Regions from separate parts of the Brevibacillus sp. WF146 genome, predicted to be linked through region 2. Evidence: predicted binding sites of a transcription regulator. Region 2 holds the regulator's gene; the other holds the start of a gene.
The links. The regulator Rex, encoded in region 2, represses fermentation and respiration genes when NADH is low (regulators of the CRP and FNR family bind a similar motif). The targets are predictions, from matches to a motif close to TTGTGAAATATTTCACAA.
Positions count from the first base shown of each region.

Region 1: a site for Rex is predicted at 3,289-3,306, ahead of hcp (hydroxylamine reductase). Genes of this name have one in related genera too.

Region 1 covers NZ_CP109943.1:1,974,016-1,982,553, forward strand. The annotation lists gene A6764_RS09855 (cupin domain-containing protein) at 1-146, shown strand, start outside; gene A6764_RS09860 (DUF488 domain-containing protein) at 158-550, opposite strand; gene A6764_RS09865 (Crp/Fnr family transcriptional regulator) at 873-1,556, opposite strand; gene hcp (hydroxylamine reductase) at 1,891-3,180, opposite strand; gene A6764_RS09875 (right-handed parallel beta-helix repeat-containing protein) at 3,545-4,933, shown strand; gene A6764_RS09880 (nitrous oxide reductase accessory protein NosL) at 4,930-5,469, shown strand; gene A6764_RS09885 (ABC transporter permease) at 5,487-6,305, shown strand; gene A6764_RS09890 (ABC transporter ATP-binding protein) at 6,298-7,101, shown strand; gene A6764_RS09895 (FMN-binding glutamate synthase family protein) at 7,366-8,538, shown strand, end outside.
Region 2 covers NZ_CP109943.1:2,581,971-2,590,508, reverse strand. The annotation lists gene panD (aspartate 1-decarboxylase) at 1-131, shown strand, start outside; gene A6764_RS12780 (tetratricopeptide repeat protein) at 212-1,744, shown strand; gene dinG (ATP-dependent DNA helicase DinG) at 1,791-4,679, shown strand; gene A6764_RS12770 (ComEC/Rec2 family competence protein) at 4,764-5,657, shown strand; gene A6764_RS12765 (redox-sensing transcriptional repressor Rex) at 5,674-6,297, shown strand; gene A6764_RS12760 (amidohydrolase) at 6,313-7,611, shown strand; gene A6764_RS12755 (hypothetical protein) at 7,694-7,855, opposite strand; gene A6764_RS12750 (hypothetical protein) at 7,990-8,538, shown strand, end outside.

The DNA of each region.
Region 1 (8,538 bases), 610 kb from region 2:
CCGCCCATGAAGAAGTGGAACTGGCTGCTGCCAGCATGATCAGCCTTGAGAAGCAGGTCGAGCATTCTATCGAAGCATTGGAAGACAGTGTGGTCGTTCTGGTGCTGACACCCAGCCCGGAAGCTCATTCGATGTTCAAACCATAAATGGAATCGTTTCAGACCTGCCGCTCGCGTTCTCCCCGTTCGGACCGGCGGGTCAGCCAGCGCTGGAGAACGATGGCTTGGTTGTGGACGGCATCTTTCGCGGCGTAGACCAGGGTGACGTTTTTTTCAACCGCGATGCCGCATATCCGATCGGCGAGTTCATTCCGGATCGGATCTTCCGCCAATTCCCGTTCGTATCGTTCAGTAAATTCGGCAAACCGCTCCGGTCGGTGGCTGAACCACTTGCAGAGTTCGGAGCTCGGGGCGATGTCTTTCATCCACGCGTCGACCGCTGCGCGCTCTTTGGAAATGCCGCGCGGCCAAAACCGGTCAACCAGGATGCAGACGCCGTCTTCAGGGGAGGGCGGGTCGTAAATGCGTTTTACCGATATCTGGTGCACCATGGGACAATCAGCCTTCTTTCGTCACTTGCAGTACGCTGCTTGCGTCCAGTCCATTATAACACGACGGAGACAAGAAACGAACGTAGGGTGCCCAAGCCAAGAAACGTGCAGCAGCACAAGATCGAAACGGGAATGGAAAAGACCTCACATCGAGGTCTTTGTGTGGTTTACGTTGAACCGATATCTTGCTTTTTCGCCAAAACCAATTCGGAAGCGTCTCCCAATACATTTTTCCACCCCTTTGTATGTGTAGCGAGTAAACCATGGGTGTGAACGCCGTGACCTGCATGGAGGATAGACAGGGGGATGTCGGCAGCAACGGTTACTGTTCACCCCATCGTTTTAACGCATCCTTGTCCAAAATGATGATGCCCGAACGGTGTGTGTCAAGAATTCGCTGCTTTTTCAGTTGATTGACCAACCGATTTACGGTTTCTCTGGATGAACCGATCGCATTGGCCAACTCCTGATGGGTCATGGGCAACTCGATGTACACACGGGAATCGTTCACTTCTCCGTGTTTATCTGCCAATTGCAACAGAAAGAAAGCAATCCTGCCGTGCACGTCGTGACCGGTAAACTGCTGAAGTTTTTGCTGGAGTTCGCGAATTTTGGCCCCCATGACATCGATGACCTTGATGGCAATCGACGGCATCGACAAGATGAGCTGTTCAAAAGCGTGGACGGGAATTGTCAGGACGTGAGTGTCCACAAGGGCTTCCGTCGTCGCCGGATAAGGCGTTTGCGTAAAGAATCCGGTATGCGGAAACATATCTCCGGTCTGCAGCAGCGATACGATTTGTTCATGGCCCTCCTCGTCGGTTTTGTAGGCTTTGACAAGCCCGTCCTGAATGAAAAAGACCGCTTCTTTTTCGCTTCCTTCCATAAAGATGGTCGTCTTTTTCCGGAACAAGCGATGCATGGTGATTTCTTCGACGCGGGCCAGTTCCTGTCGGTTCAAGTCGCGGAATAAAGGAACCTGCTGCAAACAATCCCCATTTCTCATACATAGTCCTTCCTCAAGTAATTTCTTCCATTATTATAACGGATCAGAGCGATCTTTTTGAAGTGACATGCAAGGAACGGAGAACCTCCGGATGGAGGTCGCATGGTGACTTGCCATTCGCTGGTCAAGGAGTCGGGAAACGCCTTGGGGGGGCCGTCTGCCTGGAGGCGGCGGCGATGAAGCTATAGAGAAAGAATCCGGTGACGGCAGACCTTTCAAGCCATGGAAAGAAAAGCGTGCACCATGGGTTTGCGAAAGAGACCGATACGGTTTCGTCGGACATCCCCGCATAACATGGTGCACGGTCATGACATTCCATGCCGTACAGCGGAAGTTATTTCGCCAGCATGTCAGCCAAATCTTCTTGCGGGTCCCCAATTACCTTGAGATGAAACGTGTTTTGCAGGAAGTGTACTACACCTGGGGTTAAAAATTCCGGAACCTTCGGACCAATCCGTATGTCCGTGATTCCTAAGCTGAACAATCCCAGCAAAATGGCAATCGCTTTCTGCTCGAACCAGGACAGTACAATGCTGACCGGCAGCTCGTTGATGTCACAGTGGAGAGCGTCCGCCAACGCGCGCGCAATTTTTACCGTGGAGATGGAGTTGTTGCATTGCCCCAGATCAATATACCGTGGGATGCCTGTATTTCCTACGGTTCCAAAATCAATATCGTTAAAACGAAATTTCCCGCAGGAGGTGGTTAAAATGACCGTATCATTTGGAAGCGACGCAGCCAACTCCCGATAGTAATTTCCACCCTTTCCAGGGGCATCACAACCGGCGATCACAAAAAACCTCCGAATCTTGCCTTCGTGTACGGCCGAAATCAGTTCCGGCGCCAGACTGATCACGGTTTCGTGGTGATAGCCGGTGACCAGTTTCTGATCCGAGTCGATATGTGCCGCTGGCAGTTGCAACGCTTTTTCGATGATCGGAGTAAAATCGTTATGTTCAATTTTCGTAACGCCTTCCAGTCCTGCTACTTCATAGGAGAAGAATCGGTCCGAGTAGGTTCCCTTAATCGGCATCACACAATTGGTTGTCGCCAATATGGCCCCAGGGAATTCTTCAAACAGTTTTCGCTGATCGTACCAGGCCTTTCCGATGTTTCCCTTTAAATGAGGATATTTTCGTAATGCAGGATATCCGTGGGCAGGCAGCATCTCCGAGTGCGTATAAACATTGATTCCTTTGCCTTCTGTTTGTTTCAGCAATTCTTCCAGGGCAAGCAGGTTATGACCGGTGACGACAATACATTTTCCTTCGATTTTATTTTGCGTGACCGTAATAGGCTGAGGGATGCCAAATCGTTCCGTATGTGCACGGTCCAGCAGTTCCATCACTTTTATCGCTGCCGACCCAACTTTCATGGCCATGTCAACATGTTCCTGGAAATGAAAATTTACATTTGTCAAAGTGAAGTACAGGGCTTCATGGGTAATCGCATCCACTTCGGGGTCCGTATACCCCAACTCCCTTGCATGTGTTGCATAAGCAGCGATTCCTTTGAGGGCAAATACAATCGTATCTTGGATGCTGGCCAGATCTTCATTTTTCCCGCATACGCCGACTACTTTGCAGCCGCCAGTCGCTGTTTGCTCGCATTGATAACAAAACATGGATACGTCCTCCTTCTCCTGTTCAATGTGGGATGTGTGTGAGCCATCCCTGTGTCTGTTTCCATTATGCGTAAAAAGCGTTTGTTCAGATGTGACGAGCATCACACTTTGTGATTCATTTCACAAACATGACAAAATTTCACGATACCGCCGTGCGGGCGAACTGACGTCGTACAGAAACCATCCCCGCAGCGGAGGGATGGTGCTGCCTCGCGAACGCTCGCTTTTGTTGTTTTTTTGTCAAGGTTTATAGCCCGGTTGAGTCATTTACGAACAGGCCGGGGAGCGCTATGTTGATGGTGTGTTCGGAAAGAAGCAAGACGAAGGGGGGAGAAATCTGTTCGGTAGAAGGAATACCCGCACCATGGCCCGCATGCTGTTGGCCGCAGGAATCGCCGGACTCACGGTCGGGGCCGTTTTTTTCGACCGGGTCAGTGCCGCATCGGTCTCCTTGCAGGAGAGGATCGACCAGGCTCAACCGGGAGCAGTCGTCACCGTTCCGGCAGGAAAATACCGGGGGCCCATTCGCATTACCAAACCGATCGTGCTGCAGGCAGAGGGGGCCGTGGAGATTGCCAGTGATGGCAGCAGCCCTGTTCTGTCGATTCTGTCCGATCATGCCGTCGTCCGGGGAATAAAAATCGTAGACAACCGAATCAATGCCGCAGAAGCGTCCGTGGTCATGAGGGGGAACCACAACATTGTGGAAGACCTTGTGATCGAAACGATGGGAACAGGGGTGCAGCTTCGTGATGCCAGCAACAATACGCTGCGCGGTATCCGCGTGATCGGTCTGGTAACGGACCCGGGCAAGGAACAGGAAGGCCTCCACAACCACGGCCAACACGCGCACCAACTGTCGGGAGCAGCCGGTACAAATCCGGATGTTACGGCCAAAAAGGGAAACGGCTTCGACTTGAATCACTCTCATCACAACCGGATCGTCTCCAACCGGATCAGCAACATGTTTGACGGCATCTATGCGGAAAACAGCAACTTCAACCACATGGAGCAAAATTTCGTGGAGAACTCCCGATACGGTTATCATTTCATGGGTACGTCCTCCACGAAGCTGCTCGGCAACACAGGAAGCGCCAACGTGACGGGCACGATGCTCATGGAATCGGATGGCGCTGTCGTGCAGCATAATCGTTTTGTCAAACAAAGGGAAAATCCGAACGCCCAGGGGATTCTTCTTTTCGACGTAACGGGATCGCGAATCGAGGGAAATCGCATCGAGGGAAACCGTGTGGGCTTGTACATGGAACGGTCCAAAGGGAACCGTCTGGAAGGTAACGAATTCACGCTGAACTTTGTCGGGATGCAGCTCAAACAAGCCTCAGGGAATGTGGTGACGGCCAACCATTTTGTGTCCAATGTCATCCAGGCGCAGGCGCAGGACAGCACAGCCAACACGTTGGAGGGAAACTACTGGGACGACATGCAGGGCATTGATCTGGATGCAGACGGCCGCAGCAATATTCCCTATGAGCTCAACCCGTTTTTCCTGGCGTTGACCGAAGCGGTACCGCCCTATCAGATCTTTTTCCAGGCACCCGGTCTTGTGTTTTTGGAGGGGCTTTTTACCGCAGGGACAGACGCGTCCATTCGGGACGGGGCACCATTGCTGGCTCCGGTTATGGCGCAAGAGGACGAACAGCGGGCGGGTCAGCAGACGGCCATGGGCGTACTCAGTGTGCTGCTGATGAGCGGAAGCTGTTTGATCATGTATGGAGGAGTGAGACGAAAATGAAATCTCGGGTGTGGACGATTGGCGCAATGATGATGACCCTCTCCATGTTGATGGGGGGATGCGGCAAGGAGGAAGCAAAACCGGTGGACATCGTGGAAGGCGTGGACAAATGCGACGTCTGCCATATGAATGTGGCCAATGACCACAACGCGTCGGAAATCGTTTTGCAAAACGGGAAAGTGTTGAAATTTGACGATATCGGCTGTATGTACCGCTGGACAAAGGAGCATGAGAACGAACAGGTGGAAGCCCGGTTCGTCCGCGACTACCTCTCCAAGGAATGGGTGAACACCGATCAGGCGACGTATGTCTACGACAAAACGTTCCAGACGCCAATGGGGTATGGCGTCTATTCCTTCAAGGACAAGGCAGCGGCGGAAGCGTTCGTCAAGGAAAAGCAAACCGGTTCGGTTATGAGCGTTCAGGATCTGGACAAGCATGCCTGGGAGAGCAGCATGAAAAAGCATGGGCAAAGTGACGGACATCCGGAATCAGGCCAGCACGGCACGTCGGACGCACAGCAGACACACAACTAGCAGAGGAAGTGGCGCACGTGCACATCATGAACATTGCCAAACGAGAAATACAGATCGGGTTTCGCAATCCGTGGGCGTACTCGTTCACGGCCCTGTTTTCCCTGTTCACGCTGGCCCTGTTGATCATTCAATCCCAGTCCTACATGGAGGGATACACGTATACGACCGGCACCATTCTCAATCTGATCCTGTACCTGCTCCCCTTGATGACCATGCTGCTCGCCTCCTTTTCGGTTACGGCAGAAAAGGAGGAGGGAAGCTGGGAGCTTCTGTCCACCTACGCCCTTACAGCCACTTCGTTTTTGTGGGGGAAGTACGCGGGATTGGCTGTGGTGCTCGTCTCCATCGTGTGTTTTAGCTACGGGTTTGCCGGGTTGTTCGGCATGCTTCTGGGAAAAGGGTTCACCCTTTCCGCCCTGCTGTTTTTCTTGTTGTTTTCCATCTGCATCGTGCTGTTGTTTCTGGGGATCGCCATGGTGGTCGGCTCCCTGAGCCGGAACCGCTGGCAGGCGCTTACGCTCGGGGTCAGCATCTGGTTTTTCTTGATTCTGGCCTGGCCCACGCTCTTGATCTCGGTCTTGAGCTTTTTGCCGTACACATGGATCAAACCGGTACTCCAGGTGGCCACCTGCCTGAATCCCGCAGAGTTTGTGCGCATGTTTTCCGTTGTCAGACTGGGGGGAGGCGCCATCTTCGGTCCGGAGTACTACAAGTGGGTGAACTGGATGGAATCCCCATTTGGCATCGCGGGTTTTGCTGCGCTCTGCCTGATGTGGATCTGCGTGACGATGCTGACCGCGATAGCTGTTTGGGAAAGAAGGCGATACCGTGACTAAGACCGGACTGCACATGATGCAGGTAGAAAAGACGATTGGCGGAAAAACCATTGTGCATCCGTTTGATTTGCACGTCGAACCGGGACAGGTTGTCGCTGTTTGCGGGGGAAACGGGGCGGGGAAAAGCACCATTCTCCGCATGATTGTGGGAATTACCCAACCCAGTTCGGGAACGATCGAACTGAACGGGTTGAACTTGAAGGAACATCGTGTGAAATATTTGCAGCAAATTGGCTATATGCCGGACCACTTCAATTTTTCGGCCGGACTGACGGCGAGTGAGTGCATGCGCTTTTACGCTTCCCTTCGCGGGCGGACCGCGTCGGAAGCGGATGAGGCGCTGCAGGCGGTAGGGCTTCACGAGGCTCGTAACAAAAAGGTGTCCGTGTTTTCCAAAGGCATGCAGCAGCGTCTGCTGTTTGCCCAGGCCATGTTGGGCAAACCGGCACTGCTTGTGCTGGATGAGCCGACAAACGGATTGGATCCGTACTGGATGGGCGCCTTTGTTGATCTGGTGAAAACCATCAAGAACGAAGGCATCTCCGTTATTTTCTCCACGCACCAGTTGCAGGCGGCCAACGAGGTGGCGGATCGAGCCATTTTTGTCATAAACGGAAAAATCGTCCGCTCCGCCACGATGGAGGAATACCGGGCGCAATACGGGGAACTGGCCTTGCACCGTGCTTTCTCCGAACAGTTTCCCCGTCAGCAGCAGCCAGAGAAGAAAACGGAGGAAACCTCCTCTGTGACCGTCACGATTCGAGGGCGTGAGAGCAGGAACCAAGAACACAAGTAAACGGAAACGCGGGCCCTGGCGCCGCGTTGACAATGAAGGAAGCAAGATTCCCTCGCTGTTCCCCATTGGGCGTCGTCGCACACCGACAGGGGGGCTGTGCGTCAACACCGGGCAAGCCGCTGCACCGTGGTTGAGGTAAACCGGCGATGCTGATGGTTGAACACGCAGCCGGGACGCGACTCACGTTTCTTCCTCGACGACCGGCGCATAGGCAGCGCGCAAGATCGGGATAATGATGGAAGAAACGGGTGCAAGGAGGTTGTCATGACCATCAAGTGGGGGGCCTTTCTCGTCGGGTCGTTTGCCGGTGCATTCCTGGCCATTCTCTGTGCGGGTCTGATCGCCATCGTGTTTGCCCGGCCATTGATCAAATGGGGGATCGGGCGCTTTACGAAACGGCTGATGGCTGACCGTTACCCGGAAAACATCTGGGAGATGGTCTCGGCGCTCACCAGGACAAGCCCCCGGATCGTCGTGGAAAACAGTCTGCGGGCAGCCAGCGGAGAAGTCATCGAACGACCGTTTGGCAGCCCGCGCACGTATCTGGACTTTGACGGCCTGGTTTTTTCTCCCGCTCAGCTTGCCACGCTTCCCGCATCGGAAAACGCTCCCGTCGACATGATGATCACGATCGGCCCGCAAGCCAAACGGCCGCTCATCCTGAACATCCCCCTGCTGGCCGGTGCGATGGGCTACGGGATCGGGGTGTCCGAGAAGGTGAAAATCGCCATCGCCAAAGGAACGGCTGCGGTCGGAACCGCGACGAACTCGGGCGAAGGCCCTTTGCTGCCCGAAGAGAGGGCCTGCGCCGCCCATTACATCCTGCAGTACCATTCCGGGTATTGGGCCAAAGAGCCGGAGATTCTCCGGCAGGCGGACGCGATCGAGATTCGTCTCGGCCAAGGAGCGATTGGAGGGGCCGCGACCGTGATTCCGCCCGCGTATTTGAAGGGGAGGGCCCGTGAACTTCTGCAGGTTCCGGACGGTGAGGTCCTCGTCGTCCCTTCCCGCCATCCGGAATTGGTCGAACCGAAGGACTTGAAGCCCCTGGTCGAGAAACTGCGCACCATCACCCAAGGCATCCCCATTGGCGTGAAGATGTGTGCCACCGGAAAGCTGGAAGCGGACCTGGAAGCCGCGGTTCAGGCCGGGGTGGATTTTATCAGTCTGGACGGTGGGCAGGCCGGCGCAAAAGGGGGAGCGCCCATTCTGGAAGACGACTTTGGCCTGCCGACGATTTTCGCCTTGTCGCGTGCGGTGGATTATCTCAAAAAGCGGGGCGTAAAAGACCGGATCACCCTCCTAAGCGGCGGAGGATATGCTGCACCCGGCCAATGTTTGAAAGCGCTCGCCCTTGGAGCGGACGGCGTTTACATGGGAACGGCCCTGCTGTGGGGCATGGCCCATGATCAGGTGACAAAAGCCATTCCGTGGGAA
Region 2 (8,538 bases):
TCATCATCATTTCGTACGCGATGATGACGGACGAAGAGGCTCGCACCCACAAACCGCGCGTCGCCATTATGGACGAGAACAACAAGATTGCCCAACTGCTGGCGGAGGAAGTGCACGCGACCGTCTATTGACGCGAGCGGCGGGCCTGCATAGAGCCACCTGCCTTGTGAGACAATGAGACTACTCACGCCTCAAGGGGGGTGGCTTTTTTATGAAGCTGGAAGAATGGTTCTCCGCGCTGCGTTCCAAAGCGGAGACGATCGAACGGAAGTGGCCGACGGCGTCGGAGGACGAAAAGCTCCTGCTCGCCGATCAATTGTTTGAACTGCGCCAGGTGAGCGATCGGGTGGTCGATCTGTGGCTGCAGTTTGAGGAAAAGCTGTCCCTCGCGATTCGCCGCATCAAGCAGTTGGAGGGAGAGTACCCGCCTGCCGATGAAAGTCAGCCAGGGACCGCCGCGCCGGCGAAGGCAAAAGCGGGCGCCGACGCATCGCCGGGCGGACATCATGACCATGGCGGGGACGCGGCCGCAGTCAATCTGGGCGCAATCCAGGCGGAAGCGGCCGGCCGTCCCTTCGAGCACATGTACCGCAAAGGTGAAGGGTTTTATCAGCTACGCCTCTATCAGGACGCCCGGCAGTGCTTTGCCGAACTGGTCAAGGAATCGCCGGACTGGGAGAGCGGCCGGCTCTACTACGCCTACAGCCTGTTGTTTTCCGAGGCGAGGGAGGAAGCACTCCGGGAGTTCCGCCTGCTCAGCCGCTCGGCCCAATCGCCGGTGGTGGCGGCGATCAGCTACAACGCGATCGGCTGCATGCTGGCGGAAGAACGGCAGTGGCTGGAGGCGGCACAGGCCTTCAAGGCGGCGCTCGAACACCATCCGGGACAGCGGGAGGCACGGTTCAACCTGGCGCTCTGCTACCTGCAGGACGGCGATGTGCAGGAGGCGCTGGAGACGGTCGAATCGCTGCTAAATGAAGGGGACTCCGACTGGGAAGCGCAGATGCTCTGGCTGAGAGCGGCCCGCATCCTGCAGGCGCGTGACGAGACGGCGGACCCGCAGCCTCCGGACTCGCTGAAACTGCCGACGCGCAAGCTGGACAGCGAGACGCTGCGGGAGATGGCCAGCCTTTACGAATCGTTGGGCAACTATCACCGCGCCCAGGTCTGCTACCACTTTTTGGCGGAGCGGTTTCCCCGCGAAGGGTGGGCGTGGCACGGACTGGCCTGGAACACCTGGCTGATCGCCGGCACGCGGCGGGCGCTGACCCTGATGAAAAAGGCGATCAGCCTCGCGCCGGACAATCCCGACTTTGCCTTCAGCTACGGCTGGATGCTGCTGTTTGACGGCAGGGTGGACGACGCGCTGGCATCGTTTCGCTCGATCCTGAGCAAGCAGCGGGATCACCGGCTGGCCCAGTCCGGGCTGATCACCGCTTACGAGCGGCTGGGGGACACGCCGACGGCCAAACGTTTGGCCGCGCCGTTTACCGAGGACGGGGATCCGTATATTCGTTCGCTCGGGTATTACCATCTCGGCCGGATTGCCGTTGCGGAGGAGAACTGGCGGCTGGCGGAGCAATATTTTCGGCGGGTGCTTCCCCACAGCGACCACTTTCAGGAGATCCCGCTCTACCTGCAGTTGTGCGCCGCCAAGCTGGGGGGACCGACGGCTGCAAGCGAACTTTTGCAGCCGGAAACGGCGCCCGGAGCAGGAAAATTCCCGGACGCTGCCGAATGCTAGGGAAGCGGACGCCCTACTGTCCGCGCACGTACGAGGTGACAAGAGGTTGAATCGATTTATCGTCGTAGACTTTGAGACAACGGGAAGCCACCCGCGGCAGGGGGACAGCATCATCCAGATCGGCGCCGTCGCCATCGACGACGGGCAGATTACGGAGAGCTATTCCACCCTGATCAACCCCGGGCAGCCGATCCCGCCGTTTATTACGCAGTTGACCGGCATCACGGACGACATGGTGGCCGATGCCCCCACGCTGGAGGAAGCGCTTCCCAGGTTCCTCCGCATGCTGGACGGGCGGGCCTTTGTGGCTCACAATGCCGCATTTGACCTGCAGTTTCTGCAAGAAGCCCTGCTGAGCCAGGGCTATTATACGTTTGACGGATATGTGCTGGACACGGTGGAACTGTCCCGCTTTTTGATGCCGATGCAAAACAGCTACCGCCTGGGTGAACTGGCCGACGACCTGCAGATCGAACACGACCGTCCGCATCAGGCGGACAGCGACGCGATGGCGACGGCCCGCCTGTTTTTGCATCTGTTGGACATCCTGCGCCAACTGCCGCTGGTGACGGTGCAGCGGCTGCAGATGCTCGTCTCGTCGTTTCGCACTGACATCGACGTCCTGCTGCGCCACATCGAGATGGAAAAGCTGGCGGAGGTGCCGCTTTTGGACGAATCCGGTACCAAGACGGACGAGTCAGAGCTGTGGGACGTGTACCGTCAGCTTGCCCTGCGCAAGCGGGAAGGACGCGCCAAGACGCCGCTGGAACGCGCCGAGCCGCTGACAAAACCGTTTGCCGAGATGCTGGAGCAGATGCTTGACGAAAAGGCGGCGCTGGGGCGCAGCCTGCCCGGCTATCAGCGGCGGGAAGCGCAGGAAGCGATGATGCGCGCGATCCATGACGCGATGAGCGACGGCGTGCATCTGCTCGTGGAAGCGGGGACAGGGACCGGCAAATCGCTCGCCTACCTGCTGCCCAGCATCGTGTGGGCCAAACAGCACCGTGAGCCGGTGGTGATCAGCACGCACACCATTCACCTGCAGGAGCAGTTGTTTCACAAGGACATCCCCGCTCTCAAGCAGTCGCTGCCGTTTGACTTTACCGCCGCCACGCTGAAGGGGCGGGGCAATTATCTCTGCCTGCGCAAGTTTGAACAAAGCCTGGAGGAGCCCGTGGAGGGAAACAGTCAGGAACTGCGCCTGGTCAAAGGGCAGATGCTCACCTGGCTGACCCAGACGGAAACAGGCGACGTGGAGGAGTTGAGCCTGCCCGCTGCCGGACAGTTGTACTGGCAGCAGGTGAAAAGCGACGCCGCCTCCTGCCTGCACCGCAACTGCCCCTGGTTCAGCCGCTGCTACTATTTCCAGGCCCGGGAGCGGGCGCGGGACGCGGACATTCTGATCGTCAACCACGCGCTCTTGATCAGCGATTTGCAGGCGGAGAACCGGATTCTGCCGCCGTATGAGACGGCGGTCATCGACGAGGCCCACCATCTGGAAGAGATCGCCACCGCCCATCTCGGCAAGCAGTTGTCCACTGCCGGAATGATGTTTTTGCTGGATCGGGCGGCGGCGGAAGAAGGGAGCGTTGTGCGGCGCTTCGCCGCCGAGCTGCAGGATTGGCAGGCGGAGGATGGCGGCAGGGTCGCGGAGACCTTGGCGGAGATGGACAAGCTGTTCCCCGCGCTGCGCGAAAAGGCGCTGCAGATCACGCAGCTTCTGTACCAGTGGGCGGCGGACCGGGGAGAGGAGACCACCGACACCGGGCGGGAAACGGTGCGGTACCGCAAGGAGTCGTTTTCCGGCCGGCACGAACGGATTCGCAGGGCGGCGCGCCGGGTGATCGAAGCGCTCACCGCGTACGCGGCGTCCATGGACCGCCTGCTGCAGTGCATCCCCGCCGACGAAAAACCGCCGTACGAGCTGCGCAGCCTGCGGACGGATGTGTCCGGCCTGGTGGACGAACTTCAGGAAACGGCCGAACTGCTTCACTTCTTTTTGCTGGAACCGGACGCGGAGTACGTCTGCTGGATGGAAGTGGAGGCCCGCACCCCCCGCAAGCACGTCTATCTGCACGCCGCGCCGCTGAAGGTCGCCGATGCGCTCGCCCATCCGCTGTTCGCAGCAAAGCGCAGCCTGATTCTCACCTCGGCCACCTTGACGGTCAAGAACAGCTTTGCTTACATGATCGAGCGGTTTGGCCTGGATCGGATGCCGGAGGAACGGGTGCGTACCCTGGCCCTGCCCTCCCCGTTTGCCTACGAGGAACAGGGGCTGCTGTTCATCCCTTCCGACTTTCCCGCCCCGGGAAAAGAAAGCGACGAACACTACCTGGAAGCGGTCGTGCAGGGCTGCCTGGACGTGATCCGCGCCGCCGGCGGCCGAACGCTGATTCTGTTCACGTCCCACTCGATGCTCCGCCAGGTGTACCAGTTGATGAAGGAGCAGTTGGCGGACGAGCCGTACACCCTGCTCGGCCACGGCATCGACAGCAGCAACCGCAGCAAGCTGGTCCGGCTGTTCCAACGGCTGGAACACGGCGTGCTGCTGGGGACCAGCAGTTTTTGGGAGGGCGTGGACATCCCCGGCGAAGCGCTGAGCTGCCTGGTCATCGTGCGGCTTCCCTTTACGCCGCCCAATCACCCCGTCTACCAGGGGAGAGCGGAGCAGTTGAAAGCGGACGGGAAAAACGCCTTCATGTCGCTGGCCCTGCCGCAAGCGGTGATCCAGTTCAAGCAGGGCGTCGGCCGGCTGATCCGGCATCATTTGGACCGCGGCGTCGTGGTCGTGTTTGACGGACGAATCGTCGAGTCCCGCTACGGCCGGGCGTTTTTGCAATCCCTGCCGCCGTTTCAGGTGCAGACGGGCACCTGGCCGGAGCTCCGCGAGCGGATCGGTCCGTTTCTGGCCCAAGAGACCGGCACGGAGCTGTAGGCGTTGAGCGGCCGGCTGCATGCAATCCCGGCGAGACTCATAAAATGAAGCAATAGTCTCGCAGGGATTTAGGTGATAGAATAAATGCTGGGGAATACGCGTAGGGCTTGGCTGCTGCTGCTGTGCGTCGTGCTGTTTGCCGGCTGCTCGATCGACAGCCATTTGCAGGGAGTGGTAAAGGTGGAGGACCCCTTCGCCAGCGACGACGAACGCGAATTTGTCGGCCTGGTGATCCACTTTCTCGCCCTGCCGCATGGCGAGAGCACGCTGATCCGACTGCCGGGCGGAAAAACCATGCTGGTCGACACGGGAAGCGCGGAAGACTGGCCCGTCTTGTTCGGCATGCTGTCCGAGCGAAAGCTGACGCGTCTGGACTACGTTGTCGTGACCAACGATCAGCCGGAACAAGCGGGGGGCTTTGCCTTTCTCAGCGACCGGATGCCGGTGGATACGGTCATTCTGCCCCGTCTGATCGAGCCGTCGATTCGCAGGCTGGTCCCGCTCAAAGGGGACAAAAAGCTGCTGCCCGTCGCGGACGGCGACGCGATCAGACTGGACAACGACGTGGTGTTGGACGTGCTTCATCCCAGCGAACCGCTGTTTTTGTCTCCGCAGGACAATTCCCTGGTGTTCCGGCTGCGGCACGGCCAGCTTCGCTTTCTCTTCGTCAGCGCCGTTAATGAAAAGGCGGAAGAGCGCCTGCTGGAGAAGCACGGCGGCCAGTTGAAGGCGGAAGTGCTGAAAGTGGCCGACCAGGGGAGAAACCAGGCCTCTTCCCAGCCGTTTCTCACCAAGGTGGACCCACAGGTGGCGGTGATTCTGACCGGCAGGTCCCGAAACGAGATGAAAGACAGCCAGGAGGAAGTGCTCGAACGCCTGGGCGAATCGTGGGCGGAGACCTACATCACCAGCCAGCACGGCACGATCGCGATCCTGTCCAACGGCAGGGATTACCGTGTCGTCAAGCGAAAAAAGTAAGGAGGAAGGACCGTACGTGGCCAAAAGTGAAAAGATTTCGGAAGCGGTCGTTCGCCGTTTGCCGATTTATCTGCGCTACCTGAGTTATTTGCAGCAAGTGGGCGTGACGACGGTATCCTCCCAGCAGATGGGCAAAAATCTGGACGTCAACCCCGCCCAAATCCGTAAAGACTTAGCCGCGTTCGGCGATTTCGGCAAGAAAGGCATCGGCTATGACGTCAACTTCCTGGTGGAAAAAATCCGCCAGATTCTCAAACTGGATCAGGAAATTCGCGTCGCGCTCGTCGGCGCCGGCCATCTCGGCCATGCGATCAGCAACTACAACGCGTTCCTGAAGGATCAGATGCGGATCGCGGCGATTTTTGACAGCGATCCGGCCAAGCAGGGCAAGCAGATTGCGGGCATTACGATCCAGCCGCTGGAAGAGCTGAAGCAGACGGTGAAGGATCGGCACATTCGCCTGGCGATCATCACGGTCCCGGCTGCCGCCGCCCAATCGGTGGCCGATCTCTTGATCGAGGCGGGGATCGAAGGCATCCTCAACTTCGCGCCGACGACCATCCGGACGGAGAAAGAGGTGCGCATCCACTATGCGGATGTGACGTCCAGCCTGCAAAGTCTCGCCTATTATTTAACGTAAGAACGGAGTGGAACGATGAAACAGACGATCTTGACTCACGCCACCGTGATCACCGTAAACGACCAGAACGAGGTGATCCACGACGGAGCCGTCGCGTTTGCCGGCAGCACGATTACGTACGTCGGCCCCACGCCTGAGGACGTGTCCGGCTACGACGAGGTGATCGACCTGAAGGGCAACTACCTCCTGCCGGGCCTGATCAACACGCACGGCCATGCGGGCATGTCGCTCTTGCGCGGATACTCCGACGACCTGCCGCTGCAGCAGTGGCTCGAAGACAAAATGTGGCCGCTGGAAGCGCAGTTTACCGCCGACCATGTGAAATGGGGCACATACCTGTCGCTGATTGAGATGATCCGCACGGGAACGACGACCTTCGTCGACATGTACGACCACATGGACGAAGTGGCCAAAGCGGTGGAAGCGACCGGAATGCGCGCCCGACTGTGCCGCGGCATGATCGGCCTCTGCTCGGAGGAAGAGCGGGCGGCCAAACTGCGGGAGGCTACCACTTTTGCCAAAAACTGGCACAATCAGGCGGACGGCCGCATCACCACGATGCTTGCACCTCATGCGCCGTACACCTGCCCGCCGGAATTTATCACGCAAATTGTGGAACGGGCGGAAGAGCTTTCCCTGCCGATCCACATCCACATGTCGGAAACAAAGTGGGAAGTGGGCCAAAACGAGCGGGATTACGGCCTTCGTCCGGTCGCCCACCTGGAAAAACTGGGCGTGTTCCGCCGTCCGACGCTGGTAGCACATGCCGTTCATCTGACGGATGAAGAAATGGACGTATTGGCAAAATATCAAGTGAAAGTCTCCCACAACGTGGTGAGCAACCTGAAGCTGGCCAGCGGCGTGGCGCCGGTTCCCCAAATGCTGGCGAAAGGAATCAGCGTTTCGCTGGGAACGGACAGCACCGCCAGCAACAACAACCTGAACCTGTTTGAGGAACTGAAGCTGGCCGCCATTCTGCACAAGGGAGTGGGCTACGACCCCGTGGCCGTTCCGGCGGAAGAAGCGCTGCGCATGGCGACCCGCTACGGGGCGGACGGCGTGTTCCAGCCGGATGAGCTGGGTTCGATCGAAACCGGCAAGCAGGCGGACCTGATCGTCCTGGACAGCCATCAGGCCCATTTCCATCCCGCTCACAACCCGGTCTCCCACGTGGTGTATGCGGCCAACGGACGGGACGTGACCGACACGATCGTGGCTGGCCGGTTCCTGATGCGCAATCGCGAGCTGTTGACCGTGGACGAAGAGCGCGTGATTTTTGAAGCGAACCGCGTGTTCCAAACGCTGAAACGGTAAAAGGCTCCTGTCAGGGTAAATGACAGGAGAAGGGGAGCGTAGGTGTAGGTAGAGGAAGTTTTGTTTGGACGCCATGCCGCGCTCATTTTTGCCACACGTCCGTAAGCGGGGCGTGGCGGAACTCCAGTGTGGGCGAGTGGGTCAAGGTTCTCAGCGGCGACGACAACGCTGCCCAGGAGACGCGGTATTCCTGCAGCAGATACCCAAGCACGTCAGGAGATGTCGATCGTTGCGACGGTTTCACGCGCTCACCTCCTCGGGGTGTATCTGTAGTATGGCCGGGACGCCGGGGGGTATGTTTAGCAAGTTTTCCGTACCGTTCTAAAACCTTCCCGCCTCACATAGGTTAAGGAAAAAACGGGACAGGAGGGGAAGGACATGTACGTCCGGCCCAAGCAGCTCTGGTGGCTGCTGCCCATTTTTCTCGGCCTGTTTTTCCTTGGCGTGTCGTTGGGGGCGCTGCACAACCGGCATGACGAGAAGGGCGTGCCCATCATGGCACCGGCGGAACGTGAGGAAGCGGATCGGATGGTCGTGGCCGATCTCTTGGACCAGCTCACCGAGCAAAAGGAACGGCCATTTGAAGTATACCTGCAAGATCACGTCCTGAGCGGACGTTTCCAGGGACAGCGGTTTCAAGTAAGCGGGGAGATCGGCGGCCACCACGTGGAACTGCGGCGGAACGAGCAGGACGTCAGCGTGACGGTGGACGGGCAGGTGCAGGAGCAAACGGCGCTGCCCTATGCCCTGTTCACGCCGCAGGAGCATGCGGTTCTCCTGAAGGACCACCTGCGATCGGTCACGCCGCTGGCCGTGTCGGACCCCTCCAACCGGGCGTGGCAGGGGTACCGCTTGTCCATCCCGGCAGGAGAGGTCACCTCGCTCCTGGCGACGTGGCTGGGACCGTCTTTTCCCATCCAGGAGGCG